Linked DNA regions of Nitrosospira lacus. The protein of the gene in region 2 binds, or shares a complex with, the protein of the main gene of each other region. Links are inferred from orthologs where the notes say so. Each region holds a gene or a part of one and is shown on either strand. Other genes may lie near its edges.

Region 1 (15,860 bases), 210 kb from region 2 along the record:
GGCGGTAACAGTGGCGGCAATATTGCTTGAGGCGCCCCTGACGAATTCCACCGCCTCCCGCGTGGTGATATGCTCGAATACGATTCGCAATCGCGGAAAGCGTTGCGTGAGGGGGATCAGCACTCGTTCCAGAAATATTTTTTCCTTGTCGAACACATCTACTTCGGGATCGGTCACTTCACCATGCACCAGCAGCGGCATGCCCACCTGTTCCATCGTTTCCAGCGTAGCGTGGCACTTGGCAATATCGGTAACGCCGGCCGCGGAATTTGTGGTGGCGCCGGCGGGATAATACTTCACGGCCTGTATCGCACTGCTTCTCTTGGCCTCGATAATTTCCGCGGCCGTAGTGTTTTCGGTAAGGTATAGCGTCATCAGCGGCTCGAAGCGCATTCCCCGAGGCAGAGCGGCAAGAATACGCTCACGGTATGCCAGCGCCATGCCGGATGTCACGACCGGTGGCTTGAGATTTGGCATGATGATGGCACGGGCAAAGCATCGCGCGGTATCCGGCAGCACTGCGCGCATCTGCTCCCCGTCGCGCAGGTGGAGATGCCAATCGTCCGGGCGGGTGAAGGTTAGCGTTATCAAGATGGTATTTGGTGGTATCGCACCGTTGCTATTTATCCCGGCAACTGGTTGCTCCCAACATCCCGGTGAGCCAAGGTACGGACAAGTTGCAGATCTACAGCACCGGCATAGCTAGCGGTGTACTTCGCAAGTGATTGAATCTGAAAACGCGGTTTTCCGCGTCATGCGTCGTTGCAAATCCTCTCGATAGCTTGGGCTATCGCTGTGGTTTGCCCCTGAGCTGACACCAAAATCCCTCGCTTTTATTAGTCCTATCAATTACAAAACAAACCACTGGCGGCCCGTGGGACTTACAGGAAATCGGCTGCAAGAGTATCTATCCGGTCCAGATTTCACAGCTTTAGCGGCCAATAAAAATGGATGTCGACTTCAGAATCGTCAAAACTCGTCCTGAACCCCATCATTCTTCAAGTCCTACAGGCTGCTAATCCGTTATTCTTCCCTCTAGCGTAGCGTGGGAATGCACGGCTTTTTCCGCAATCAACTGGGTAGCGGCTGGAACTTGTCCCCATGTATTCCAGAGCAGGACACCGCATACCCGCTCATTGCGCAAATAGTAAATCACACCCTTGCGGAAGGGCTCCTTCCAGTCTTCGATAATATCAAGGCTTGCATCAAGCTCCCCCACCGCTTCGTAGCCCAGGTCAAACAGATCGGAATAAAAGAAAGGCTGATGATGATAGCTGTCCGACTGTCCGGCCATATTTCTGCCTGCCATTTCACCCATGACATTAGCGTTGTCCTCATGTTCCACGCGCATACGCTTATCCAGCACGGTGCTATGGAAGTTTGCCACATCGCCCGCCGCATAGATGTCAGGATTGCTCGTGCGCAGTTGCTCGTCCACGATGATGCCGTTGTCCACCGCAAGTCCGGCCTGAACGGCCAAGTCGATGTTCGGCAAAATGCCCAGCCCTGCCACAACTCCATCGGCAGGGATTTCCGTGCCATTCCCCGTGATCACAACAGTCTTGCCGCCAGCAGTCCGCACAGATTTGACGTTCTCCGATGCGAGTATGGTGACTCCTTTTTCGCGATAATAAGAATTTATGAATTCGGCCAGAGGCCTTGGATAAACACGCGCGCCGATACCATTTTCCGGAAAAATCATCGTGACCCGTTTGCCGTTCATGGCAAGCGCGGCGCCGATTTCGGAACCGATGAAGCCACCGCCGATCACTACAAAATCCGAGCCCTGTTCACTCAACTCGCGCAACCTGCGATAGTCGTCAGCGGTTCTAAAATAGATGATGCTCTCGCTGGAATCGGGGAAGCGCCGTACCGAGCCCCCTGTGGCAAGTAAAAGCTTTTCATAAGTATAGACGTTGCCGGCATCATCGGTCGCCGTTTTTTTCGATGGATCGAGGGCCACAATTTTTTTACTCAGGTGTACCGCGACATTGAGGCCATGAGCGTTACGCCAAATGGATTCGTACGGCGTATCCTTCCACAGCGACTTGGAAAGGGGGGGGCGATCATAAGGCAGATGGCGTTCCTCGCAAATCATGGCAATGGCGCCATCCTGGTCGATTTTGCGGATACCGTGAACAGCGGAATCAGCAGTCATGCCGCCGCCGACGATTAGGTACTTGTGATGTTTCATGACCGTTTCCCTTTATAGATGCGCATCAGCGCATATTGAAAATTGCCTCGATTATAATATCGCGATTTTTCCCGTATCTGCTCTTTATGAAAAAGTTAGGGCATTATCGTGGAACTTTGGATCTGACCATTACACCATGCGGAAAGAAATCGTAAATTCGCGCAGCTGTGGTCAGGACCATCAAGGTATTATCGCCATACCGGACAACTCAGTTTTTTCCACAGACCCTATAGCAGTATAGCCAGTATATAATGGGTGCCTCTATAAATTCAAAGTTAGGGTTAGGCACAGCCTCATAATTACGACAATGGATGACACGAAAACTGACGCGGGAGCGACCGGGATTGATGTTTGCGTACAACATGCGCGAGAGATGCTGGCTTCCCAGCTTGCGAAAATCAAGGACAAGGGATACGACTTTGCGCCTCAGTTCAGGCAAATGACAATTCAATTGTACTTGGCCGGTATCATGTGGCGCTGCAGTGAGAGTCTCAGCTTGTCAACCAGCGCCCGTGATCATGGGTTTGCGGCGCTTCAGGCGATGCTCATCAGCGATGGCATGACTAAAAAGCAGGCTCAACAACGAATTGCATTTCTGAATAATATGTCTCGAGTGGAAGACGGTGGCGATACACTGGCTATCACGATTGGTTATGAAGCGGTACCGGATGACAATAGCCTGGCCATGATCTTTGATGAGTATCAAAATGAGGTACGGGTTTCGGGGGCGTTCTGGCGCTTTTACGAGCGTGGTAAAAAAATCATGTTTATCGGTGGTGCGGTAGCAGCCTTTGTAACGATTTGGGCAGTCACGATTTTCCTTCCAAAAACCGAGGGAATCGATGTGCTGGCAGCGGGACTCCTGGCAGCTGCCTTGGTTGTACTTCCAACATTCTTGATCGGGTTATGGATTTACCGCATGAAGATCAAAAAACCACCCCTGCCAACTTCACCTCCGGAGTGATCGCAGCCCGGTACACTCGATCGGGAGTTTGGGTTTCTTCGAGTCCGGCAGCCGGGTCAGGCTGCTGTCTGCAAGCGTATTCCTGAACGCATTCTCGCGATAAATCTGCATGAAACGTGAAAGCCACACCCGGACAACGTATAATTGCCTGTCCATATAGCCCGCGATATTGTCGATACGACCCATAATGAGTGCCACAATCATGGATGGCAATGCGTTAGCAAGGGAAGTGCGAGCCGAATGGAAGGTTCGCGCCGAGCGCTTAACGGAAAATGGCGTGCAGCCAGGATTGGCTGTGGTCATTGTCGGTGACAATCCAGCCTCAAGCATATATGTGCGAAACAAGGCCAAGGCTTGCGGCGATACTGGAATTTATTCGGAAATACATGCGTTCCCGGAGAAGGCCAGCCAGGACGAGGTGATACAGCGCATCCAGGAATTGAACAGAAACCCCAGAATCCACGGTATTCTGGTGCAATTGCCGCTACCCCGGCATTTTGAAAGCGGCAAGATCATTGCATCCATCGCGGTGGAAAAAGACGCGGACGGCTTCCATCTATACAATGTCGGTGCGCTGGTTACCGGCAATACGGTTTTCCCGCCCTGCACCCCTTATGGCGTAATGAAAATGCTGGAAAAATGCGGTATTCCGGTTGAGGGCAAGCACGCAGTGGTGGTGGGCCGCAGCAACATCGTAGGTAAGCCGATGGCGTTCATGCTGTTGCAGCACGGAGCCACCGTCACAATCTGCACGTCGAAGACGCTTGAGTTGGCCGAACATACAAAACGAGCTGACATCCTGGTGGTGGCCGTTGGAAAGCCGCGCATGATCACGGCCGATATGGTGAAGCCCGGTGCAACGGTAATAGATGTCGGCATCAATCGCTTGCCTGACGGGAAGATTGCGGGGGATGTGGATTTTGAAATGGTCAAGGAGAAAGCGGGTCACATTACGCCGGTGCCGGGTGGGGTGGGACCCATGACCATCACCATGTTGCTGTGTAATACCATAGAGGCTGCGGAACGCGCTCAAACCGCTCAGGCAAGGGTATAGCCGCAGCGTAACATCGGCAGCCCCTCATCATATGCGAGACAAAATATGGAACCTATCCCGGACATAGATCCAACTGAAACAAAGGAATGGCTCGATGCGCTGGAGTCCGTACTCACACACGAGGGGACCGAACGAGCGCATTATCTGCTGGAAAGGCTGGTGGAGAAAGCGCGCCGTTCCGGCGCATATCTCCCTTATAGTGCCACCACTGCCTATATCAATACGATTCCTCCCGGCAAGGAGGATCACTCACCCGGTAACCATGCGCTGGAGCACCGTATCCGTTCCTACGTTCGCTGGAACTCCATGGCAATGGTGTTGCGCGCCAATAAGAATTCCAATGTTGGCGGCCATATTGCCAGCTTTGCATCCGCCGCGACACTCTACGATGTGGGCTACAATCACTTCTGGCATGCCCGCTCCAAGGATCATGGCGGTGACCTGATATTCGCCCAGGGACATTCCTCCCCTGGTCTTTACGCCTATGCTTTCCTGCTGGAGGAATTGTCACAGGAACAACTCGATAATTTCCGCCAGGAGGTTGACGGGAAGGGCATATCCTCTTATCCGCATCCGTGGCTGATGCCCGATTTCTGGCAGTTTCCGACAGTATCAATGGGGCTGGGGCCATTGATGGCAATCTATCAGGCGCGTTTCATGAAATATCTGGATAGCCGTGGGCTGGTTCAGACCAAGGGGCGCAAGGTCTGGGCTTTCCTGGGTGACGGAGAAATGGACGAACCGGAATCCCTCGGCGCAATTTCGCTGGCCTCACGTGAGAATCTGGACAACCTGATTTTTGTAGTTAATTGTAACCTTCAACGCCTTGATGGCCCGGTGCGTGGCAATGGCAAGATTATCCAGGAGTTGGAGGCCGCTTTTCGCGGTTCCGGCTGGAACGTCATCAAGGTAATTTGGGGCTCCTACTGGGATTCTTTGTTAGCCAAGGATACTAAGGGCTTGCTGCAGCAACGCATGATGGAATGCGTGGATGGCGAATACCAGACTTTCAAGTCCAGAGACGGTGCCTACGTGCGCGAACATTTCTTTGGCAAATATCCGGAACTGCTGGAGATGGTCGCCAACATGTCGGACGACGATATCTGGCGTTTGAACCGCGGAGGTCACGATCCACATAAGGTCTATGCCGCTTACGCCGCCGCAGCCAGGCATACCGGGCAGCCGACCGTGATACTTGCCAAAACCATCAAGGGTTATGGCATGGGTGAAGCGGGCGAAGCGCAGAACATTACCCATCAGCAGAAAAAAATGGGCACGACGTCGCTGAAAGCATTTCGTGATCGTTTCGGGCTGCCCATTGCGGATGACAGGATAGACGACGTACCGTATCTGAAATTTGACAAAGATTCGCCCGAGTTTGTTTATATGCGGCAGCAGCGGCAGGCGCTGGGCGGATTCATCCATCGCCGCCAGCGCAAGGCCGAGGCACTGTCGATACCACCGTTATCCGCGTTCGATACATTGCTCAAGGCAAGCGGCGAAGGACGGGAGTCCTCCACGACCATGGCATTTGTGCGCATCCTGAATATTCTCGTGAAAGACAAGGCTATAGGCAAGCATGTAGTACCGATCGTTGCGGATGAGTCGCGCACTTTCGGCATGGAAGGCATGTTCCGGCAGTTGGGCATCTGGTCGTCAACGGGACAGCTCTATACGCCGCAGGATGCCGACCAGCTGATGTATTACAAGGAAGACAAGAGCGGGCAGATTCTGCAGGAGGGGATCAACGAAGCAGGCGCCATGTCATCATGGATGGCTGTCGCAACCGCCTACAGCACTCATGGTGTGCAGATGATCCCGTTTTATATCTTCTACTCCATGTTCGGCTTTCAGCGCATCGGTGACTTGGCTTGGGCAGCGGGAGATATGCGCTGCCGTGGATTCTTGCTGGGAGGTACGGCCGGACGCACGACACTGAATGGAGAGGGGCTGCAACACGAAGACGGCCATAGCCATCTGTCCGCCTCGACCATTCCCAATTGTGTATCCTACGATCCCACATTTGCGTACGAGCTTGCGGTTATTATTCAGGACGGGTTGCGCCGAATGTATGACGTGCAGGAAGACGTCTATTATTATATTACCGTAATGAACGAAAATTACCCGCATCCGGAAATGCCCGCGAATGCGGAACAAGGTATATTGAAAGGCATGTACTTGTTTCGGGCAGGGAAACGGACAGAAGGAGAATATTCCGGGCTGCAGGTTCAATTGCTTGGATCCGGCACTATCCTGCGTGAGGTTATCGCGGCGGCAGAAATACTGGAAAAAGAATATGGCATCGCCGCCGACATATGGAGTGTCACCAGCTTTAACGAATTGAGGCGTGAAGCGCTGGATGTGACACGCTGGAACATGCTGCATCCCGCCGAACCGGCAAAACTATCCTATGTAGCGTCATGTTTCAAAGATCACGAGGGACCTGTGGTGGCGGCCACTGACTATATGAAGATATTCGCCGATCAGATACGTGAGTTTGTGCCGGGGCGTTACAAGGTGTTGGGTACGGATGGTTTTGGCCGTTCCGATACACGCGAGAAGCTGCGCCGGTTCTTTGAAGTGGATCGCCATTACGTCACCGTGGCCGCGCTCAAGGCATTGGCCGAGGAAGGCAAGATACCGGTGGAAAAGGTGGTGCACGCGATAAGCAAGTTCGGCATAGATCCGGACAAACCAAATCCAGTGACTGTATGAGAGAGCGGACGCGTGAGTGGATGCCTGTCTGCAAGACGCGTAGAGGTGCATACCCCGGTCGTGGTTTATTATCGGTGCGGGTCACGAAACTGCCGGATTTCGCGCCGCCAGCCCTTATTTCCAGATCGGGATTAATGTAGACACGAAGGAAAGAAGCGTGGCAGAGACTAAACAAGTATTGATTCCGGACATCGGCGACTTTAAAGACGTTCCGGTGATAGAAGTGCTGGTGAAGGCGGGCGATTCCATCAAGGTGGAGGATCCGCTGATCGTGTTGGAATCGGATAAGGCGACAATAGAAGTGCCTTCCCCTTTTGAGGGTGTAATTGGAGACGTACTTGTAAAAGTAGGTGACAAGGTATCTGAAGGTACGCCTATTTTAGCGATGCAAGTCGTTGAAACGGACAATTCGGTGAAAATCTCTCAAGCCGCCCTGTCAACAGGCTTGGCTTCACGGCAGGCTCCTAAGTCGTCACCTCCTTCTGCATCTGCCCAACCCGCCGATTTTTTGGAAAGATCGGAGGCGGAAGCTTCCCCATCAGCCTCGGCGCAGATTCCAACTCCGCAGCCAATCGGTCAATCCATATCTCCACCAATAGACGAAGCTGCTTTCGCGAAGGCCCATGCGAGCCCCTCGGTGCGGCGATTTGCGCGCGAACTGGGCGTGAGTCTTGGGTTGGTGAGCGGCAGCGGCCCTAAACAGCGCATACTCAGGGAAGATGTACAGGGCTACGTCAAAGCCGAATTATCAAAACCACGTGGCGGCAATGGCGCGGGACTCAATTTGCTGCCTTGGCCGCAAGTAAATTTTGCAAAATTCGGCCCGGTGGAGTTGAAGCCACTGTCGCGTATCAAAAAAATCTCCGGAACGAATCTGCACCGTAACTGGGTAATGATTCCCCATGTGACGCAATTCGACGAAGCCGATATCACAGAACTGGAAGCCCTGCGCAAGGAGTCCAATGAGGCATCAAAAAAAGATGGCGTGAAAGTCACGATACTCGCCTTCTTGATGCGTGCGTCGATAGCGGCATTAAAAAAATTTCCAGAGTTCAACGCCTCGCTTGATGGTGCGTCGTTTGACAGTGCAGGCGGTGCAGTGAATCTGGTGATAAAGCACTATTACCACCTTGGTTTTGCGGCGGATACGCCAAATGGACTGGTGGTGCCCGTCATACGTGATGTCGATCAAAAAGGCGTGATAGACATCGGCAGAGAGATGGCCAATCTCGCGGTGCTGGCTCGCGAGGGTAAGCTGAAACCCGTTGAAATGCAGGGTGCAAGCTTTACCATCTCCAGTCTGGGAGGGATCGGAGGCACCGCATTCACGCCAATTATCAATGCACCTGAGGTGGCGATTCTCGGCGTATCCCGTGCCAGCATAAAACCTGTTTATCGGGATGGCCAGTTTGTTCCTCGTCTAATGCTGCCGCTATCCCTGTCCTATGATCATCGCGTAATCGATGGGGCAACCGCCGCGCGCTTTACTTCACATCTGGTCGAGGTCCTCGCCGATATGCGCCGGGTATTATTATGAGAAAAGGCTCGCCGCAAGAAATCTCAACCCACATACCGCTAAACCAGGAATGAGCGATCAATTGCCGGATTCAGGTTTAAAGGGAACCGTTTCCGCACTCTGGCATTCCGAGTCTGTTCAGGCAATAGAATCCGGGGTTCCGCTCGTTGGTATTTTTGGTGGCACCTTCGATCCCATTCATAATGGCCACCTGCGTGTGGCTGAAGAAATTGCCGAAACCATTGGCCTGAGAGAACTGCGCTTTGTCCCCGCCGGCATTCCGCGGTTGCGCCATGCTCCCGCTGCATCGCTTCAGCACCGCGCGGCGATCGTGGGTCTAGCGATTCGGGGCAATTCCAGATTTGTCCTGGACGAGCGCGAAGTCCGCCGTCATGGAGTGAGTTATAGCGTGGAGTCGCTGCGCGAACTTAGACGGGAGATGGGAGAGTGCGTCATACTATGTTTCATCATAGGGGCGGATGCGTTCATGAAACTTGCCGACTGGCATAGCTGGCGTGAATTATTCGGATTATGCCATTTCATCATAGTGGCTCGCCCAGGATATGCGTTAGCATCGAATCGTTACGCCTTGCCGCAAGAATTGGAAGATGAGTGCGCGCAACGCTGGGCATCCAGTGCGGATAGTCTCAAATATACACCCAGTGGATTGGTTTTCATCGCACCGACGACTTTACTCGATATTTCCGCAACTTCCATTCGAGCCCATATTGCCGCCGGGAAAAGCGTCCGTTATCTGATGCCCGATGCGGCTATCGATTATATTGCAGCAAATCACTTGTACTCAGGAGGAGGATGACACCTGCTAAACTGGTAAAAACGGTTGTGGCCGCGCTGGAAGAAATAAAGGCACATGATATCGAAGTTCTGGATGTGACAAAGATTACCACTTTGTTCGACCGCATGATTATTGCAAGCGGGGATTCCACTCGTCACACCAAGGCTATTGCGAACAATGTGGTGGAAAAAGTCAAAGCCGGCGGTGGGATGGTTTATGGCGTAGAGGGTGAGCAAGCCGGAGAATGGGTGCTGGTGGACTTGGGGGATATGCTGGTACACATCATGCAAGCGACAGTGCGTGCCCACTACAATCTGGAAGAATTGTGGGCAGAAGCGAAAAAGAAGAAGATAAGCAAAGCAACTGCCGGTGCAGGCGAAAGCAAGGATCTTCTCAAGCCTCTCGTTGCCAAGTCATCGACTGTCAAGCCCCGCAAAGCCTCCATCAAGTCGGTCTCGCCGGTCAGGAAAAAATCTCCCAACCCCGGGGGCGCCAGCTAAATCCGAGTACTTCGTATGAAATTTCTTGTTTGTGCGGTGGGTCACAAAATGCCGCAATGGATTGCGGCCGGTTTTGAGGAATACCGCAGGCGCATGCCACATGAGGCTGGCATTGAATTGCTGGAAATCAAGCCGGAAAAACGTAGCGGCAAGAAGACGGAGCAGTTGCTGGCTGCCGAGGCTGCTCGCATCCTGGCGGCGCTACCGCCCAGGTGCCGAATGGTGGTGATGGATGAACGTGGTAAACAATTGACTACCACCAAGCTGGCTGATTCCGTTACGGAATGGATGAGAAATGGCGGGGATACCGCCTTTATCGTGGGCGGAGCGGACGGATTGGACGCCGGTATCAGGAATTCGGCGGATGAGGTTTTGGCGCTATCCGCACTGACGCTGCCGCATGGTTTGGCGCGGATACTGCTTGCGGAACAATTGTATCGCGCGGTATCCCTTATCAAGGGGCACCCCTACCACCGGGCGTAACAGCCTTGGACCGCAACATGTCTGAACCTGCGTGCGGCAATGGACTGCTCATTTAGTAGAACAGTATTATGATTAATAGCAATATTTCGTATTATTTGACGCTGACCCTTTAGGTGAACCCGCTCCAGCGGCCGAATAGGTTGGAAATAGAGTATTTTCCAGGACAATATGACTTTACCGGAGAATCGCATTTATCTTGCTTCCCGCAGTCCCCGCCGACGGGAGCTGTTGAAGCAGATTGGAGTAAATTTCGCAACGCTATTATTACGCGAAGCTATGCCCCGCATGGCGGATGTCGATGAAGCCTCAATGCCGGACGAAGCGCCGGAGATTTACACCTCACGTATCGCCCGGACAAAGGCCGGGACGGGGTGGATGCAGCTTATGCAGCGCAAGCTGCCACAACTTCCGGTGCTCGCTGCCGACACGGTAGTGGTGCTGAAGGGACGTATTTTTGGCAAGCCTGAGGACGCTGCTCATGCGCAAGAGATGCTGCGTGCCCTTTCGGGCCAGACTCATCGGGTATTGACTGCGGTCGCGGTGGCTGCGCAAAATGGAATACATGTGCGAACTTCCGCTTCCACGGTGCGATTTCGTCACATCAGCGAACGCGAAATTCGACTGTACCTTGCCAGCGACGAAGCGCATGACAAAGCGGGCAGCTATGCGATTCAGGGGATAGCGGCAGTTTTTATCGCGGAGATTTCCGGCAGTTATAGTGGTGTGATGGGGCTGCCGCTGTTCGAGACTGGCCAACTGCTGGAGGAATCCGGTATAAAAATATTTCCCTAAGTAAAAAAAGTAAAGATCAGTTGACGAAAAAAAGTCTGTGAGGGTCATGGCGCTCAACTGGAAAACGAACTCATAAAATGACGGTCATCTGCGGGATTCAGGAGTAATGACTAGCGAAATTCTTGTCAACGTCACGCCGCAGGAAACTCGTGTTGCCGTAATGGAGCAGGGTGCGGTGCAAGAGTTGCATATAGAGCGTACCAGTAGCCGTGGAATTGTAGGCAATATTTACAACGGGCGCGTCACCCGGGTATTGCCGGGAATGCAATCGGCTTTCGTCGATATCGGTCTGGATCGCGCCGCCTTCCTTCATCTGGCTGACATCTGGAGGCTGCGCCAAAGCGAAGATGCCGATAAGCCCATTGAAAGATTACTGTACGAGGGCAAGAATATTCTCGTTCAGGTCATCAAGGATTCCATCAGTACCAAAGGTGCACGACTATCCACTCAAGTGAGTATCGCCGGGCGGATGCTGGTGTATCTCCCGCAGGTGTCCCACATCGGGATTTCGCAGCGTATCGAGGATGAAACCGAGCGCAAGTTGCTGCGCGAAAAGCTAAAACACTTGCTGCCTCCGGGTGAAAAAGGGGGTTTTATTATTCGCACCATGGCGGAAGCCGCCAGTGAGCAGGACTTGCAGACAGATATCGATTATCTGTACAAGTTGTGGCACGACATTGAAGGGAAATCTTCAACCGGTATGCCCGGATTGCTCTATCAGGACCTGAATCTCAGCCATCGTGTATTGCGCGACTTCGTGAATGTTGGTACGGCGCGTATTCTGGTGGATTCACGCGAGACCTTTCAGAAGATGGTTGCTTTTGCGCGAGACTATATGGCCAATGTGACGGAACGCGTCGATCATTATGCCGGAGAGCGCCCATTATTTGATCTGTATGGTGTCGAAGATGAGATTGAAAAATGCCTGGCGCGACGGGTAAACCTTAAATCCGGCGGCTACCTGATCATCGACCAGACCGAGGCGCTCACCACAGTGGATGTCAACACCGGCGGATTCGTCGGTGTGCGCAGCTTCGACGACACCATTTTCAAAACCAACCTCGAAGCGGCGCAGGTCATCGCGCGTCAGTTGCGCCTGCGAAATCTGGGCGGTATTATTATTATTGATTTTATAGATATGGAAAGCGCGGAGCATAAGAATGCCGTGCTCGCCGAATTCAAAAAGTCACTGATGAAGGACCGGACGCGCATGACCGTCAATGGTTTCACCGCGCTCGGGTTGGTGGAAATGACACGAAAACGCACGCGGGAAAGCCTTGCCCATATTTTGTGCGAGACGTGTCCTACTTGCCAGGGCCGCAGCGAGGTCAGAACCGCGCAAACGATGTGTTACGAAATCCTGCGCGAATTATTGCGCGAATCCCGTCAATTTGACGCCCGCGAGTTTCGTATTCTGGCTTCACAACAAGTCATCGATCTATTCCTTGATGAGGAATCGCAAAGTCTGGCCCAACTGGGAGATTTTATCGCCAAGCCCATCAGTCTGCAGGTAGAAGCCGCTTATACGCAGGAACAATATGATGTCATTCTGATGTAGCGGTTGCTGGTGCCCTACACCGGAAATTCAGCAATCATCCGTTTCGTTCCCCGGCTTCGTCCTGCAGCACTTATTCAAGGTTCCCGATTTAGTGTCCTCCTTCCACAACCTCGATTTCAGGAGGTGCGACATGAGTGAATTCCTCGCTATCCTCATAGGCTAGATGTGTTGTTCCGGTGGCTTTGATCGCCGCACCGGCCACGAGTCCGGTAACGAAGGCAAACACCACGCTGAAAGTAATGCCGATCAGTTGAGCTGTTGCGATACCCGGCACCACCATGATGGCAATCAAGGCACCCAATAGTCCGGGCATCCCATGCAGATTATGGACACCGCAGGTGTCAACGATTTTGAAGCGCTTTTCCAATGCCGGTTGAATAAACACATACCCGATGACGCTAACAGCGCCCGCGAGCAGCCCGATTGCGAAAGCGCCTGAGGGGGATACGATATTGCATGTCGATCCAATTGCCACTCCCCCGGCCAGCGCCGCATTCGCCATGTCGACCATTGAAGTCTTGCCTTTGTGGAAGTACGTGCTCAGGAAATAGGTGCTGAGAGTGGCCCCGCAAAGCGCGAGCACGGTGTTGACCACCGTCTGCGGCATCTGCTCGAAAGGAACGATGGCGGTGGCGAAACTGGGCCAGAAAAGCCACAATACCATCGAACCAAGCATGGCGAAACGGTCAGAAGTCGCATCGGATTCGATCGGCTGGCTGCGTTGTCGCGGGGTGGTCAGCGCCAGGGATAGTCCCAAGCCAAAATAGGCGCCAAAGGCATGGATGATGACCGACCCGGCGGTATCCTGATAGCCCTCCGTCAAGCCCATCCCATTGTCGAGCACCAGGTATTCGTTCATCAGATACGCGGGAACCAGGAAAAACGCCAGTAAGGCATATTGGAAAACCCGTAGACGTCCAAGCACAGCACCCGTGGCAATCAATGCGGTCGCCACCGCGAATTCGGCAAAAAGCAGAGCCTTGACCGTATTTGGAGCAATTTCGTGTCCCAGGATTCCATTCGCGCGCAGCAGCATGTAAAAGGGAAGACCGACCGCCACCACCAGATAAGTGCCGGTCGTGGCGCCAAATCCATATCTTCGTACAAACACCATGAGAAAACCGAAACCTACCAGCAACATCGCCAGAATATGAATGACGTAGTTGTACTGAGCGACTTGCCGTGCCTCGCTAAGCTCGGGTCCAGCGCTCTCGCTCGCCCAGGCGCTGAAGCATAGAAGAAGCAGACTGACCGCACTACATAGCGTCAAGCAGAAGCTTTTCCTCATTTGACTCTCCCTTTTTTTTGCAGTTTATGGGGCCTACCCATGCAAGAGTGTGAACCTCAATAGCCTTAAATACAATAGGGATATAATGAATAACAGGAGCTCATTCCGAGCCATAAGCTATTGCTGCGAAAGGGAGACATACGGTGAGCCGGACCGTGCTGCGGAAGCCCGGTAGGTCAATTGCTCCGAAGCGAGTGGCAAATATTGGGGCGCCTTAATTATGAGCTGGAAAGCTCAAAGGGCAGAAGGATATAAGTTATCGCAAACTTTTTGGTTGGCTATTCCGGATCTACCGAACCGAATTGCTCTTATTCCTCATGCAAGGCCTTTCTCTATATCCGCCGCTATGGCGTGGTAGAGTGACCGCAAATTCGCCCGCATATTGCGAATGGTGCCGCTCACGCTCATCATTGAGGGAATACGTTTACCATGATGCTCAATTGGGCTGCCGATGTACTGAAGGTTGAATCCCAGCTTACTGAAATGGCTCGCCAGCCGTTCCTCCGTCAGGACGAACACAGTGTCGATTTCATTCAGTCGGGCCAGTTCAGTAGTGGCTAGATACAAACCGATCGGAATAAATGGAAAGCGTGGCTGGTTGGGTGTGCCAAAATCTTCACCCGAGATACCCACCGCGGTATTTGACTCACCTTTACGCCGGCGATAGCCCGCGATAACGGCGAGGCGCGACACCTCCGCGATATCGCGGCGTGACAGTTTCGCCGAATCGACGATGGATTTATCCAGCGTCGTGGCGCAGGTTTTCTCGAAGGGCAAAGGATAATGCGGATCCTCCGGTCGAGGGCGGACGATACGGGTGCAGCCGACAAACTCGCCTGTCTTGACACTGCGCATCAGGAGATGCAGCGAATAAGGGTCATGCTCATCGGTTTCAAGCCCATCCGATCGCACCGGTTCAAATTCCAGATCCTCACAATAAACTTGATGCCGTATTCGATAGACTTCATCTTTTAGCGCGTTTGAGAAAGCCGGGACGATTTCAAAGTACTGCTTAAAAATATTACCCAGGTTGAGTATATCGGATGAAACCAATTTGATCTCCTCGGCAAATTTAGTTTGGGGTGCTTCAGTTTGACCTATTCAAGTTTTTTCAGATAGTCCTTGGTAAAAATCTTGTCGGGCAGATCCCGCAGTTTCATTTCTGAATATTCGAGCACGGATTCCTCTCCCTTACGTAATGCATCTTCCATGACAAGGCGGGTGGGCCGTTGTTTGCCAAGTAGCATCTTGAAATCTTCGTAACGGGCGGTTTTGAGCAGGCGGTTGGACAGCGAATAGAACTCGGCGCGATACGGCCAGAAATTTGATTGCCGTACCCAATATAAGACTTTATGATATGTAACGCCCCGATCGACGCCAGTAAGTTCCAATACGTAATATTTGTCGCCATCAATGGTGTCGGTGCGTAAAATCGTAGCGTTGTAGTCGCCGGCAAAGTTTGCGCGCGCCAAATCCCCATTTGCTACTTGGCCGGTCAGCCGTTGGGATAATGATAAGCGTACTGGTTGCGAGATATCTGGCATGAATACCCACAGATCGCGTCCTTTCATCAGTATAATTTGACCGCGTTCGGAAGCGGGCTCGGTGGTCATCACCACGCTGTTTTCGTTACCCTTCGATAGAACCCGGTATTTACGCATATCTGCTACCTGGTCAGGTGCGGTAGTATTGATGTTGACGTCGACCTGAAAGCTCTCGCGCGGGAAACGTATCTGATCAGCCTTTTCCAGAATACTTTGAGCTAATTCCGCATCAGTAGACTCGGCGAACGCGGTGGATGCCAAAGAAACAAAAAGGGAAATTGCCGTTAATAAATACCGCGAAGGTTTTTTTTGCATTATGGTTTCCTCATTGTGGATGCCGTCTGCCCTTGCGGCTTCCTATTCTAGGATTGTTCCTGTAAAAATTTTTTGACTTGGCACGATTTCGAAGACTACACCTTTGATAAACAATAAGTCCAGCCAGGCATAGGCGTCACG
Region 2 (10,115 bases):
TTGTGCAAAATCTATCTCGACAAGGGAGTGGAGTTGCGGGGCGATGCGCTATCTCGTGCCATCGTGGCGCAAATGAATGAGGCGACGGAAGAGGATTGGCACACCGAGTATCTGGCGCCGATCCTGAGTGTGCGAGTGGTTAGCGGACTGGATCAGGCCATCGAGCACATCGCCGTTTATGGCTCGCAGCATACCGATTCAATCATTACCGAGGATTACAGCCGCGCTCGCCGTTTCCTGCGCGAGGTCGATTCCAGTTCGGTAATGGTAAACGCATCCACCCGCTTCGCCGACGGGTTTGAATATGGCCTCGGTGCGGAAATCGGCATCTCCACCGACAAGATTCACGCGCGGGGTCCGGTGGGACTGGAAGGATTGACCAGCCAGAAATTCATTGTGCTGGGCGACGGACACATCAGGCAATAAAACAGATCAGGCAATAAATATTTCCAACAAAGAAAGCCAAGAGGTTAAGAGAGCTCGGTTTCTTCCCTACATAAAGTTTGCTATGACTCAGTTGATCGAAATAAAAATCCCTGATATCGGAGATTTCACGGATGTTCCCGTTATCGAACTGCTGGTGAAGCCGGGTGATACGGTGGAAAAGGAAACATCGCTTATCACGCTGGAAACCGACAAGGCGACGATGGAGATTCCCGCGCCTCAAGCTGGCACGGTAAAGGAGGTCAAGGTCAAGATCGGCGATAAGGTTTCGGAGGGGACGATCATACTTGTGCTGGAAACAGCAGCGAAACCGGCTGAGCCGGTTAAAGCGCCCGTTTCATCATCTGTACCTGCTCTCGAGTCCCCTGCGGGGGTGGCTTCAGCACCTGCGCCGGTTAAGCCCTCTCCTGATATTCCGCAGGGTGATATTCATGCCGATATCGTGGTACTCGGTGCGGGGCCGGGCGGTTACACGGCTGCATTTCGCGCCGCCGACCTGGGCAAGAAGGTGGTCCTGATCGAGCGTTACCCCGCCCTTGGCGGTGTGTGCCTCAATGTCGGCTGTATTCCCTCCAAGGCACTCCTGCACGTGGCGAAGGTCATCACGGAGGCGGAGGAAACGGAGCGTCAGGGGATCGTTTTCGGCAAGCCCGCCATAGAACTCAATAAGCTGCGGACCTGGAAGGAATCCGTAGTGGGTAAACTCACCAAGGGACTGGCAGGGTTGGCGAAGCAGCGCAAGGTGCGCGTGGTACAAGGAAAGGGCACATTCACGTCACCCAATATGATCCAGATGGAGACATCCGATGGCCTGAAAACCGTATCTTTCGAGTCCTGTATCATCGCTGCGGGATCCAGCGTGGCGCGTATTCCCGGCTTCCCGTATGATGATCCGCGACTCATGGATTCGACTGGCGCGCTGAAACTGGACGATATTCCGCAGCGCATGCTCATCATTGGCGGGGGCATTATCGGCCTGGAAATGGCGACCGTTTATGACGCGCTCGGGTGCAAAATCAGTGTGGTGGAGTTGATGGATCAGTTGATCCCCGGCGCGGACGCGGATCTCGTCAAGCCGTTGTATCGGCGCATACAGAAACGCTACGAAGCGATTTACCTGAAAACCAGGGTTACCCGGATCGAGGCGCAAGAGGATGGCTTGAGTGTCACATTCGAAAGCGCATCCGATGCTGTTCCGGCACCTGAACCGCAGCTTTATGATCGCATTCTAATGGCAGTGGGGCGTCGCCCCAATGGCCGCGATATCGGTGTGGGAAGTGCCGGGGTCACAGTGGATGAGCGCGGCTACATCCCGGTAAACAAGCAGTTGCGCACCAACGTGCCGCACATATTCGCCATTGGCGATATTTGCGGCGAGCCTATGCTGGCGCACAAAGCCTCGCACGAAGGCAAGCTTGCCGCGGAAATCATCGCGGGTGGGGAACACACAAAAGAGGCGGCATTCGATGCACGCGCCATCCCGTCAGTGGCCTACACCGATCCGGAAATCGCCTGGATGGGCCTGACCGAAACCGAAGCCGGCAAGCAAGGCATCGAGTACGAAAGAGCAGTGTTTCCCTGGGCAGCGAGCGGCCGCGCGATCGCAATGGCGCGCGACGAAGGGCTGACCAAACTGCTGCTGGACAAAAAGACCCGCCGTATTCTTGGTGCTGGCATCGTGGGGGTTAACGCCGGCGAGCTGATCGCCGAAACGGTGCTGGGGCTTGAAATGGGCGCGGATATGGAAGATATTGGTCTCACCATCCACCCGCATCCCACCCTGTCTGAAACCGTCTTTTTTGCCGCCGAAATTGCGGAAGGGTCGATTACTGATCTGTATATGCCGAAGAAATGAGGATAATCCCGAGCGATATGACTACCTGTGCCGGAAACCAATTATTTCTGGGTTATTCGCTGAGCGAAACCACGATCGATCCTTGATTGTTTCTGATTCGCAGCCTCTCTGTTAATTGCCCGCACTTTTAGATCCCTCGCCGTATCTGAGGCAGCTTCATGCTGACCTGATATTTGCGATAGAGATCCAGTACCTTGGGCACATACATCCGGGTCTCTTGAAACGGTGGAATTTGATTTCCATATTTGACGACATTGTTCTCCCCCGCATTGTAAGCAGCCAGCGCCAGGCTTACATTGCCGTTGAACATTTTCAGCAGGTCGCTCAGATATCGGGTACCTGCGTGAAGATTCTGCACGGGATCGAAACGGTCGGTGGCGCCATATCGCCGCGCGGTATCCGGCATGAGCTGCATCAGGCCTGCCGCACCTTTTTTCGACACCGCCATGGCGTTGTAAGCCGATTCCGCGGAAACCACGGCATGTACCAGCGCACTTTCCAGGGCGTAAATCCTGGCGATCTCTTCGATGATGGCGCCATACTGAACCCTGGCCAGCTTGTCAGAGCGCCTGTCACGGGTACCGGGAATTGTTTTCCGGGCTACGGCGTCGTTAGCCGCCGTAAATGGAACATAGCGTTTATCCGTGGGTACGTTACTGAAATGTGCGACGCCATCCTCGTCGGTAAACCAGTAGATAGTGGCGTTGGCCGGCTGGGCAGCCAGGCCGCATGCCAGCAAGGCCGTCAATATGAATGGGCGTGGCGAAAAAAATTTCATGACCCTGCCTGGTGGAAGGACGATTTCGTTCTCTTGCTTTTTCTTCATTTGATTCAGCAGAAATTATACCCATCGTCGGGGCAACGACCAAACTGACTATTTGTAAGATCGTATTGACTTAACGGCAGAAACCGCTGTTTGCTCAAGTGATCTGCAATTACCGTACCGTGTCATCAGTACAGTAGTTTTCCTGCCAGATTCCGCTCCATGGATACGAGTGCTAATGGTTCAGCCTTCGGTCTCTGATGAAAATTTCTGCTGGATTCAAGTATGGGGTAATATTGTTTCAATTTGAGTGTGAGGCACTGCTGTCCCACAAAACCGCTAAAAAAGGCCTGAATATCCTTTGTTGATTTACAATGAGTTTCTCGACAACTCTTTGAAAGACAAAGGAATCCAAGCCATGGCGCATTGTAATACAGTCTTCTTGCAACTGCTTAAAATTGTTGGCAGACATGAATTTGAAGCGATCGCTTCTTTGCATCACCAAGGCCAGAGGTTGCGCAAGACCAGCCGCTGGGCACAGTTTGTTGCCATGGTATTTGCACAGTTGAGCGGGCGGCAGAGTTTGCGTGATATTGAAACCAACCTGCAAGCACAACGCCAGCACAGCTATCACTTGGGCAGCGCGCCCATTTCCCGGTCCAGTCTGGCACGCCTGAATAACCAGCAACCCGCTAGTTGTTACGAAGCGCTGTTTTACCGTCTGTATGAGCGCTGCCTCAAGCGGGCACCCAAGCACGGCTTCCGCTTTAAGAATCCGCTTTATGCGCTGGATGCTTCTCTCATTGATCTATCGCTCAAGCTTTTTCCCTGGTCGCATTACGCGTTGGGAAAAGGCGCCATGAAGTTACAGGTTGGACTGGATTTAAGAGGCAATCTGCCCGCATTTGCCACCCTCACGGAAAGCAGGAAGGCGGATAGCGAGTGCGCCAAACTGCTTGCCTTGCCCAAAGGCAGTATTGTGGTATGTGATCGCGGCTACAATGATTATTCCTGGTACAAGTTACTGACCGGGCAGGGGGTCTTTTACGTCACCCGACAACGGGGCAACGCCACTTATGAAGTTATTGAACGGTGTGCCGTTCCTGTTCATTCGAGCGTCATCAGTGATGCAGTCATTCGCTTCAATTCGTACCGCTCGTGCCAGAAGGAGCTGCCCAACGTGCGCCAAGTGGTCTACCAGGATGCGCAAACACAACGGGAATACATCTTTATCACCAACCATTTCAAGCTGTCCGCGCAAACCATTGCTGCCATTTATAAGCAGCGCTGGCAAGTGGAGTTGTTTTTTAAATGGATCAAGCAAAATCTCAAGATCAAATCGTTTTTGGGCACCAGCAAAAATGCCGTGATGACCCAAATCTGGATTGCCATGTGCGTCTATTTGCTGTTGGCATTCATCAAATTCAGTCATCAAGTGGCAATATCTCAGCAACAAATCCTGAGGCTGCTCGCACTTAACCTGTTTGCAAAACGGGACCTGATTAGGCTGATCAAGACTGAACCGCCGCCGGGTGATCATCAACCCATCCAGGGAGCTTTATGGTAATGACAAATTGTGGGACAGCAGTGAGTGTGAGGCCATATTATTTCAATGGTTAGTAAAAAAAAATCCAGGCTATACCAAGAGGCACTTGTGTATTCATATTTATTGATAAAAGAGACCAAGATCATGCTGCACAGGATGCTGGTAACCTCTATTTATGTCTGGGCGCTGCTTATCATGTCGGGATGCTCTGTTTTTATGGCGGCTAACCAGCCGACCAGCAAGAACCTGGACCTGTTCTCGGTAGGAACACCTAGAGATATGCTCCTGGCCGAGTATGGCCTGCCTTCCGTAAGCGAAACGAAGGACGGCAAAAGACGCGAGATCTTTACGTTCAAACAAGGTTACAGTACGGCAGCAAAAACCGGCAGGGCCGTTTTTCATGGTGTTGCCGACTTTTTTACTCTTGGTTTGTGGGAAGTGGTGGGTACGCCAACCGAATTGGTTTTTCAAGGAGAGGAGATGGCGTTCGACGTTAGTTATGACGAGAATGATCGAGTCGACAAGGTAACCGTATTGAAGAAAAAATAAAATAACGTGGGGCTGCCCCGGCTTTCCATGAGCCGGAATCTGTATTATGAGGGAAGCTGCTGTTTACTCAAGTGATCCGCAATCGTGACAAACTGCGCCACCGACAAATTCTCTGCCCGCTTGCCCGGGTCGATTTCCAGTGCCGTATAGTCTTCCGGTTTGAGATAATTGTGCAATGTGTTACGCAAGGTCTTACGCCGTTGCGAAAATGCGGCGGAGACGATTCGGGCAAATAAATTTTCCTTATCCGCCCCAATTAACAATTGCCTGCGCGGAATCATGCGTACAACCGCCGATTCCACTTTTGGCGCGGGCCGGAAACAATCCGGCGAGACAATGAGAAGCTGTTCCATTTCAAAGCGGCATTGCAGCATGACCGAAAGCCGCCCGTAATCCGAAGTGGAGGGTTGAGCTACCATACGTGCCACTACTTCCTTTTGCAGCATGAAATGCATATCCCGGATACCGTCCGCGAATTGAGCCAGATGAAACAGGATGGGTGTGGAAATATTGTAGGGCAGGTTACCTACCACCCGAAGATTCTTTCCTAGCACCGAAAAATCGAATTCCAGGGCATCGGCCGAATATATTGTCAAGCACCGTTCCGAAAATTCGCGGTGCAAGCGTTCGACAATATCGCGATCGATTTCCACCACATGCAGGTGATCGAGCGATTGCAGCAAGGGTCGTGTCAAGGCCCCCAACCCGGGTCCGATTTCCACCAGAAGGTCGCCCTTGCCCGGATGAATGGCGCGAACAATATCTGCTACGATCTGGGTGTCAATCAGAAAATTCTGCCCGAAACGCTTACGAGGAATGTGTTGCATAAACCTGAACCCTGTCCGGCAACCTGCGTCGCGAAATCCGGTTTGTTATTTGTGGTACAGCGCCAATTTTTCCTGAACTATTTCCGATTTCCAGCCAGCATCGCCGCCATGGCAATTGCCGCCAGTAAACTGCCAGGATCGGCCCGGTTGGTTGCCGCCAAATCCAGGGCGGTGCCATGATCCACCGATGTACGGATGATAGGCAGCCCCAATGTAATGTTCACGCCTGTGCCAAAGCTGGCATGTTTCAGCACTGGCAGCCCCTGATCGTGATACATGGCGAATACGCAATCGTAATTCTTCAGGTGTGAAGGATTGAATAGCGTATCAGCGGGCAGCGGACCTATTAAATTGATGCCTTCGCCGCGCAATTTTTCCAGGGAGGGTATGATGATATCGATTTCTTCCCTGCCAAGATGGCCTGATTCGCCCGCATGAGGGTTTAATCCCGCCACGGCGATGCGGGGTCTTTCAATGGCGAAGCGGGTGATCAAGTCGTGGTGAATAATCCGCAGCTTTTGCTCCAGAATTTCGCGGGTGACGGCCGCTGCGACATCCTTCAGCGGCAGATGCGTGGTGGCAAGCGTTACCCGCATGCCGCCACCCGCCAGCATCATGACCACCCGGCTGTTTGTGAGCCGGGCAAGGTATTCCGTGTGACCGGTGAATGCGATTCCAGCGTCATTAATGATGCCTTTGTGTACCGGCGCGGTGACCATCGCATCGAATTCATGATTCATGCATCCGTCAACGGCATGCTCCAGCGTTTCCAGAACGTAGCGAGCGTTGGCTGGATCAAGCTTTCCGGGAGCAGCTGGTTCAGCCAGCGGCACGTGCAGTACCTGCAAGCAGCCGATTCTGTGTTCGGTGTTGCTCACCGGGGAGTAGTTCATTATTTCCAGCGGAAGCCGCAATAACCGGGCACGTTCCCGCAGCAAATCACGGTCGGCGATGACGATCAGCCCGCATGGAAGATTTCGCTGAGCGAGTTGCACGCACAAATCAGGGCCGATTCCAGCAGGCTCGCCAGCGGTGAGAGCCAGTTGCGGGAGAGGAGAAGTCATGGCACCACCGGAAGAAAATCGTTTACTTCACTCACGATATCGAACATATTTGATCGTGGTGTCTCGATACTAACCTTCCTCCAGCCTGTATTCGACGTAAGCGCGATCACGCAGTCGTTGCAACCAGTCTTGGAAAGTTGTGTCGGCTTTACGCGCACGGATCGCCTGGCGTGCAGTTTGCCGCCTCCGTTCCGTGCTCATGTCCTGGGAGCGGCGTTCAATCACCTGAATGAGGTGCCAGCCGAATGGAGACTGTACCGGTCCGCTGATTTCTCCGTCCTTAAGTGCGCTCATAGCCTGCTCGAACTCCGGTACGGTATCGCCAGGCGAGACCCAGCCCAAATCGCCTCCCGATGCAGCACTGGCGTCTTCAGAGTGCAGTTTCGCAAGTTCGTCAAATTTGCCCCCATTGTCCAGGCGCTCTTTCAAGTCGGTTATTCGGCGTCGGGCATCGCCTTCGGACGTAAGCTCATTGATTTTGACAAGGATATGGCGAGCATGGGTCTGATCCACCATCGTTACGGTTTCATTTTGGTTGCGCCGGTCAACCAGTTTTAGGATATGAAAGCCGTTAGGGCTCTGGATTATCGAAGATAATTCGCCGGGTTTCATGGGTGTCACGTACTCGGCGAATCTCTTTGTCAGCTGGTTGGCGGGGCGCCAGTCCAGCAAACCACCTTGCATGGCGTCGTCTGCATTGGAGAATTCAGCGGCAACCTTGGCAAACTCGGCGCCATCCTTCAATTGAGCCAGAGCTGCTTCTGCCCGTTGCCGCATGGCCTGGATTTTTGCACCATCTGCTTGCTCCGGTACCTGGATCAGAATATGAGCGATACGGTATTCTATGTTACCGTCCGTTGACTGTTCCTGCGTATGCAGGAAATTGTCTACCTCTCCCTCAGTCACGCTTATCCGATTGTTTACCTCGCGTTCTTTCAGCCGTACCAGGATAATTTCGTCCCGAATTTCGTCACGAAATTTGTTGAAGCTGATCCCATCCTGTTCGAGCGCGCTGTGAAATTCCGGCAATGACAGCTTGTTCTCCTGGGCGATGCGACGGATAGTCTGGTCGAGTTCAGTATCGCTGACGGTCAGGCCGGTTTCTTTCGCAAGTTGCAGCTGTACGCGATTGACAATAATACGTTCCAGTATCTGCTTCTCCAGTACCGCCGGCGAGGGCGCCTGCATGCCTTGTTTCTGCAACTGTCTAACGGCGGTTTTAATCATCTCGTCCAGCTCGTGACGTGTGATGACATTCTCATTCACGACCGCGACGATGTGATCTATGGTTTGAATACCCCGGGGATGGGCTGGCTGTTGAGCAATAGCGATTCCGGCTGTGAGCATAGCCAGCAGAATAGGGGGACGTAACAAAAATTTCGTGGCCATGTAAATAAGCGTATCAACCAAAATCTGATGGTTGCAGCGTACTCACCATGAAGGTGAAGGTCAAGCGACGCAAGAAGCCTTTGTAGATCATAGCGCTAAACTGGAGAATGAGCAGTTCAATGCCGGATTCGGTTCAAAGATTGCAGGGCAGGGAAATCAAGGGTCCCGCGAGCTCGCAATTTATGATCCAGGCTATGGCCCTTCCACTGTGCCGCTTCCCTGGCTGCCGGTCCTGGTGTATCCGGGGATGCTACGCTGCAATACCTGTAGCGGGTTTGATCCGATTTGCATCAGGCCATTCAATTCAAGTTGCAAAAACGCCGCCGTGGTTGTTTTCTGAGTGGCAAGAGTCAGATGCTGGACCACAAACCGCAACGACCAGCAGCAGGCATTATACTCAAGTCCCGCCAGCCCTTCCAGAATCTTCTGATCCTGTAACGAGTAATTCAGCCGTGCCACAGTCTGCCATCTTTCCGACCACCGCCATTGTGATGATGCATCGACCTGGTGCAGCACATCGCGAGTGAAGCGGTAGCCAAAATTTACCACCCTGCCAGGTTCCGGGCGGTAGCTCAAGCCAGAACGCACCACATCGGCCAAAAGCCTGGTCTGGTCAAATTGCACGCTTGTATCGGTGCTTATCGTTGGTGTGATAAACCCCGTAACCGCGGCGATAAAATCGGGTCTTCTGTTGATCGTCGAAGGCGCATCCAGGGTTATGCGACGATCTATGAAGCTCATCTGGTGGCCGACGGCAAGCCGCAAACGCTCTTTGCCGGTGTCTGCCTCTATCAGACGGGATGTAAGCGCGAAGGTCAGCTGATTTGCGTCGTTGATACGGTCGCTGCCGCTGAAGCGATTTTCGGTTAAGATCTGGGCAAAACTGAAGTCCGTCTTGGCGGAATCGAAGTTAGGCAGTGAATTCTGGTCACGGAACGGTACATAAACATAAAAGAGTCGTGGCTCAAGGGTTTGAGTGAACCGTTCTCCGCCCAGTTCCATTTTGCGGTCAAACATAACGCTACTATCCACGCTGAACAACGGCAAGGTGCGGGCCGGATTCGTATCCTGCGGCACGCCGGAGGATGAGCCAGGGGATTCCAGGCTATACGTCGTGTGGTGTACGCCAACCTTGGGCGTGATATAGCCAAATGCGCTGCGCATGGGGTAGCTGACACTGGGAAAGAACGTGACACGTTGGCCGCTTACCAGGGTAGGGTGGGAAAAATTCGTCCAGCTGCTGACAAGATTGAAGTCCAATCCGAGAACATCGGCTTTATTCGCGGTAAGAGTAACCTGCGGTAGCCGTTTATAAGGAGCCACCACCGGGTTCAAGGGATCCTGGATAGTCTGGAATTGCTGTACGAGTGAAGTGACATTCAGGGTGCCGTTATCTCCCAGATTGCGATTGTATGCCACGAGCCCCTGCTGCAACAGATTGGTTCGGGACGTCAGGTTCATGGTATTGCCGAGATCGCGGAAGTAGGTATCATCGGACACCCTGTTATAGTCCAGGCGGCCAAACCAATGTTGGCCCAAAGTCTGATTATGTGCAAATGCCACGCGATAGCGGGTTTCCTTGGTGTTGAGGTCGGTCGGCAATACCTCTGCCAACAAATTGCCATTTAAATTGGTCCCTAGATAGCGGAACTCGCTGTTCAACGCGACACCACGCCGC

What was found.
Region 1: the proteins of lpdA (region 2) and aceF are in contact, whole or in part, in a crystal structure (PDB 1EBD), measured with the Geobacillus stearothermophilus proteins. The link is inferred for Nitrosospira lacus from one-to-one orthologs. Residues at the interface, in WP_049624544.1 of Geobacillus stearothermophilus: Pro340, Ser341, Asp344, Tyr345, Arg403, Asp406, Val408, Glu431, Ala432, Gly433, Asp438; in WP_033016211.1 of Geobacillus stearothermophilus: Ile130, Ala131, Met132, Pro133, Arg136, Arg140, Glu141, Asn155, Arg157.

The regions. Positions count from the first base shown.
Region 1 is NZ_CP021106.3:864,708-880,567, forward strand. The notes cover bases 6,299-9,274. They hold aceF (dihydrolipoyllysine-residue acetyltransferase), read left to right. Parts: upstream 6,299-7,084; coding sequence 7,085-8,464; downstream 8,465-9,274. Other genes in these bases: aceE (pyruvate dehydrogenase (acetyl-transferring), homodimeric type), read left to right, coding at 6,299-6,927; nadD (nicotinate-nucleotide adenylyltransferase), read left to right, coding at 8,514-9,260; rsfS (ribosome silencing factor), read left to right, coding at 9,257-9,274. Outside these bases: pyrC (dihydroorotase), read right to left, coding at 1-591; EBAPG3_RS03885 (NAD(P)/FAD-dependent oxidoreductase), read right to left, coding at 1,016-2,194; EBAPG3_RS03890 (hypothetical protein), read left to right, coding at 2,568-3,158; EBAPG3_RS03895 (hypothetical protein), read right to left, coding at 3,144-3,362; bifunctional methylenetetrahydrofolate dehydrogenase/methenyltetrahydrofolate cyclohydrolase FolD, read left to right, coding at 3,346-4,212; more of aceE, read left to right, coding at 4,258-6,298; more of rsfS, read left to right, coding at 9,275-9,739; 23S rRNA (pseudouridine(1915)-N(3))-methyltransferase RlmH, read left to right, coding at 9,755-10,222; EBAPG3_RS03930 (Maf family protein), read left to right, coding at 10,391-11,014; rng (ribonuclease G), read left to right, coding at 11,121-12,572; EBAPG3_RS03940 (ammonium transporter), read right to left, coding at 12,661-13,860; EBAPG3_RS03945 (PEP-CTERM/exosortase system-associated acyltransferase), read right to left, coding at 14,176-14,913; EBAPG3_RS03950 (outer membrane lipoprotein-sorting protein), read right to left, coding at 14,958-15,719.
Region 2 is NZ_CP021106.3:1,081,338-1,091,452, forward strand. Bases 1-2,903 are described here. They hold lpdA (dihydrolipoyl dehydrogenase), read left to right. Parts: upstream 1-508; coding sequence 509-2,299; downstream 2,300-2,903. Other genes in these bases: EBAPG3_RS04775 (glutamate-5-semialdehyde dehydrogenase), read left to right, coding at 1-426; EBAPG3_RS04785 (lytic transglycosylase domain-containing protein), read right to left, coding at 2,427-2,903. Also shown: more of EBAPG3_RS04785, read right to left, coding at 2,904-3,125; EBAPG3_RS04790 (IS4 family transposase), read left to right, coding at 3,481-4,629; EBAPG3_RS04795 (hypothetical protein), read left to right, coding at 4,753-5,157; 16S rRNA (adenine(1518)-N(6)/adenine(1519)-N(6))-dimethyltransferase RsmA, read right to left, coding at 5,202-5,984; 4-hydroxythreonine-4-phosphate dehydrogenase PdxA, read right to left, coding at 6,062-7,048; EBAPG3_RS04810 (peptidylprolyl isomerase), read right to left, coding at 7,118-8,437; EBAPG3_RS04815 (LPS-assembly protein LptD), read right to left, coding at 8,630-10,115. UniProt on the Escherichia coli protein: Lipoamide dehydrogenase is a component of the glycine cleavage system as well as of the alpha-ketoacid dehydrogenase complexes.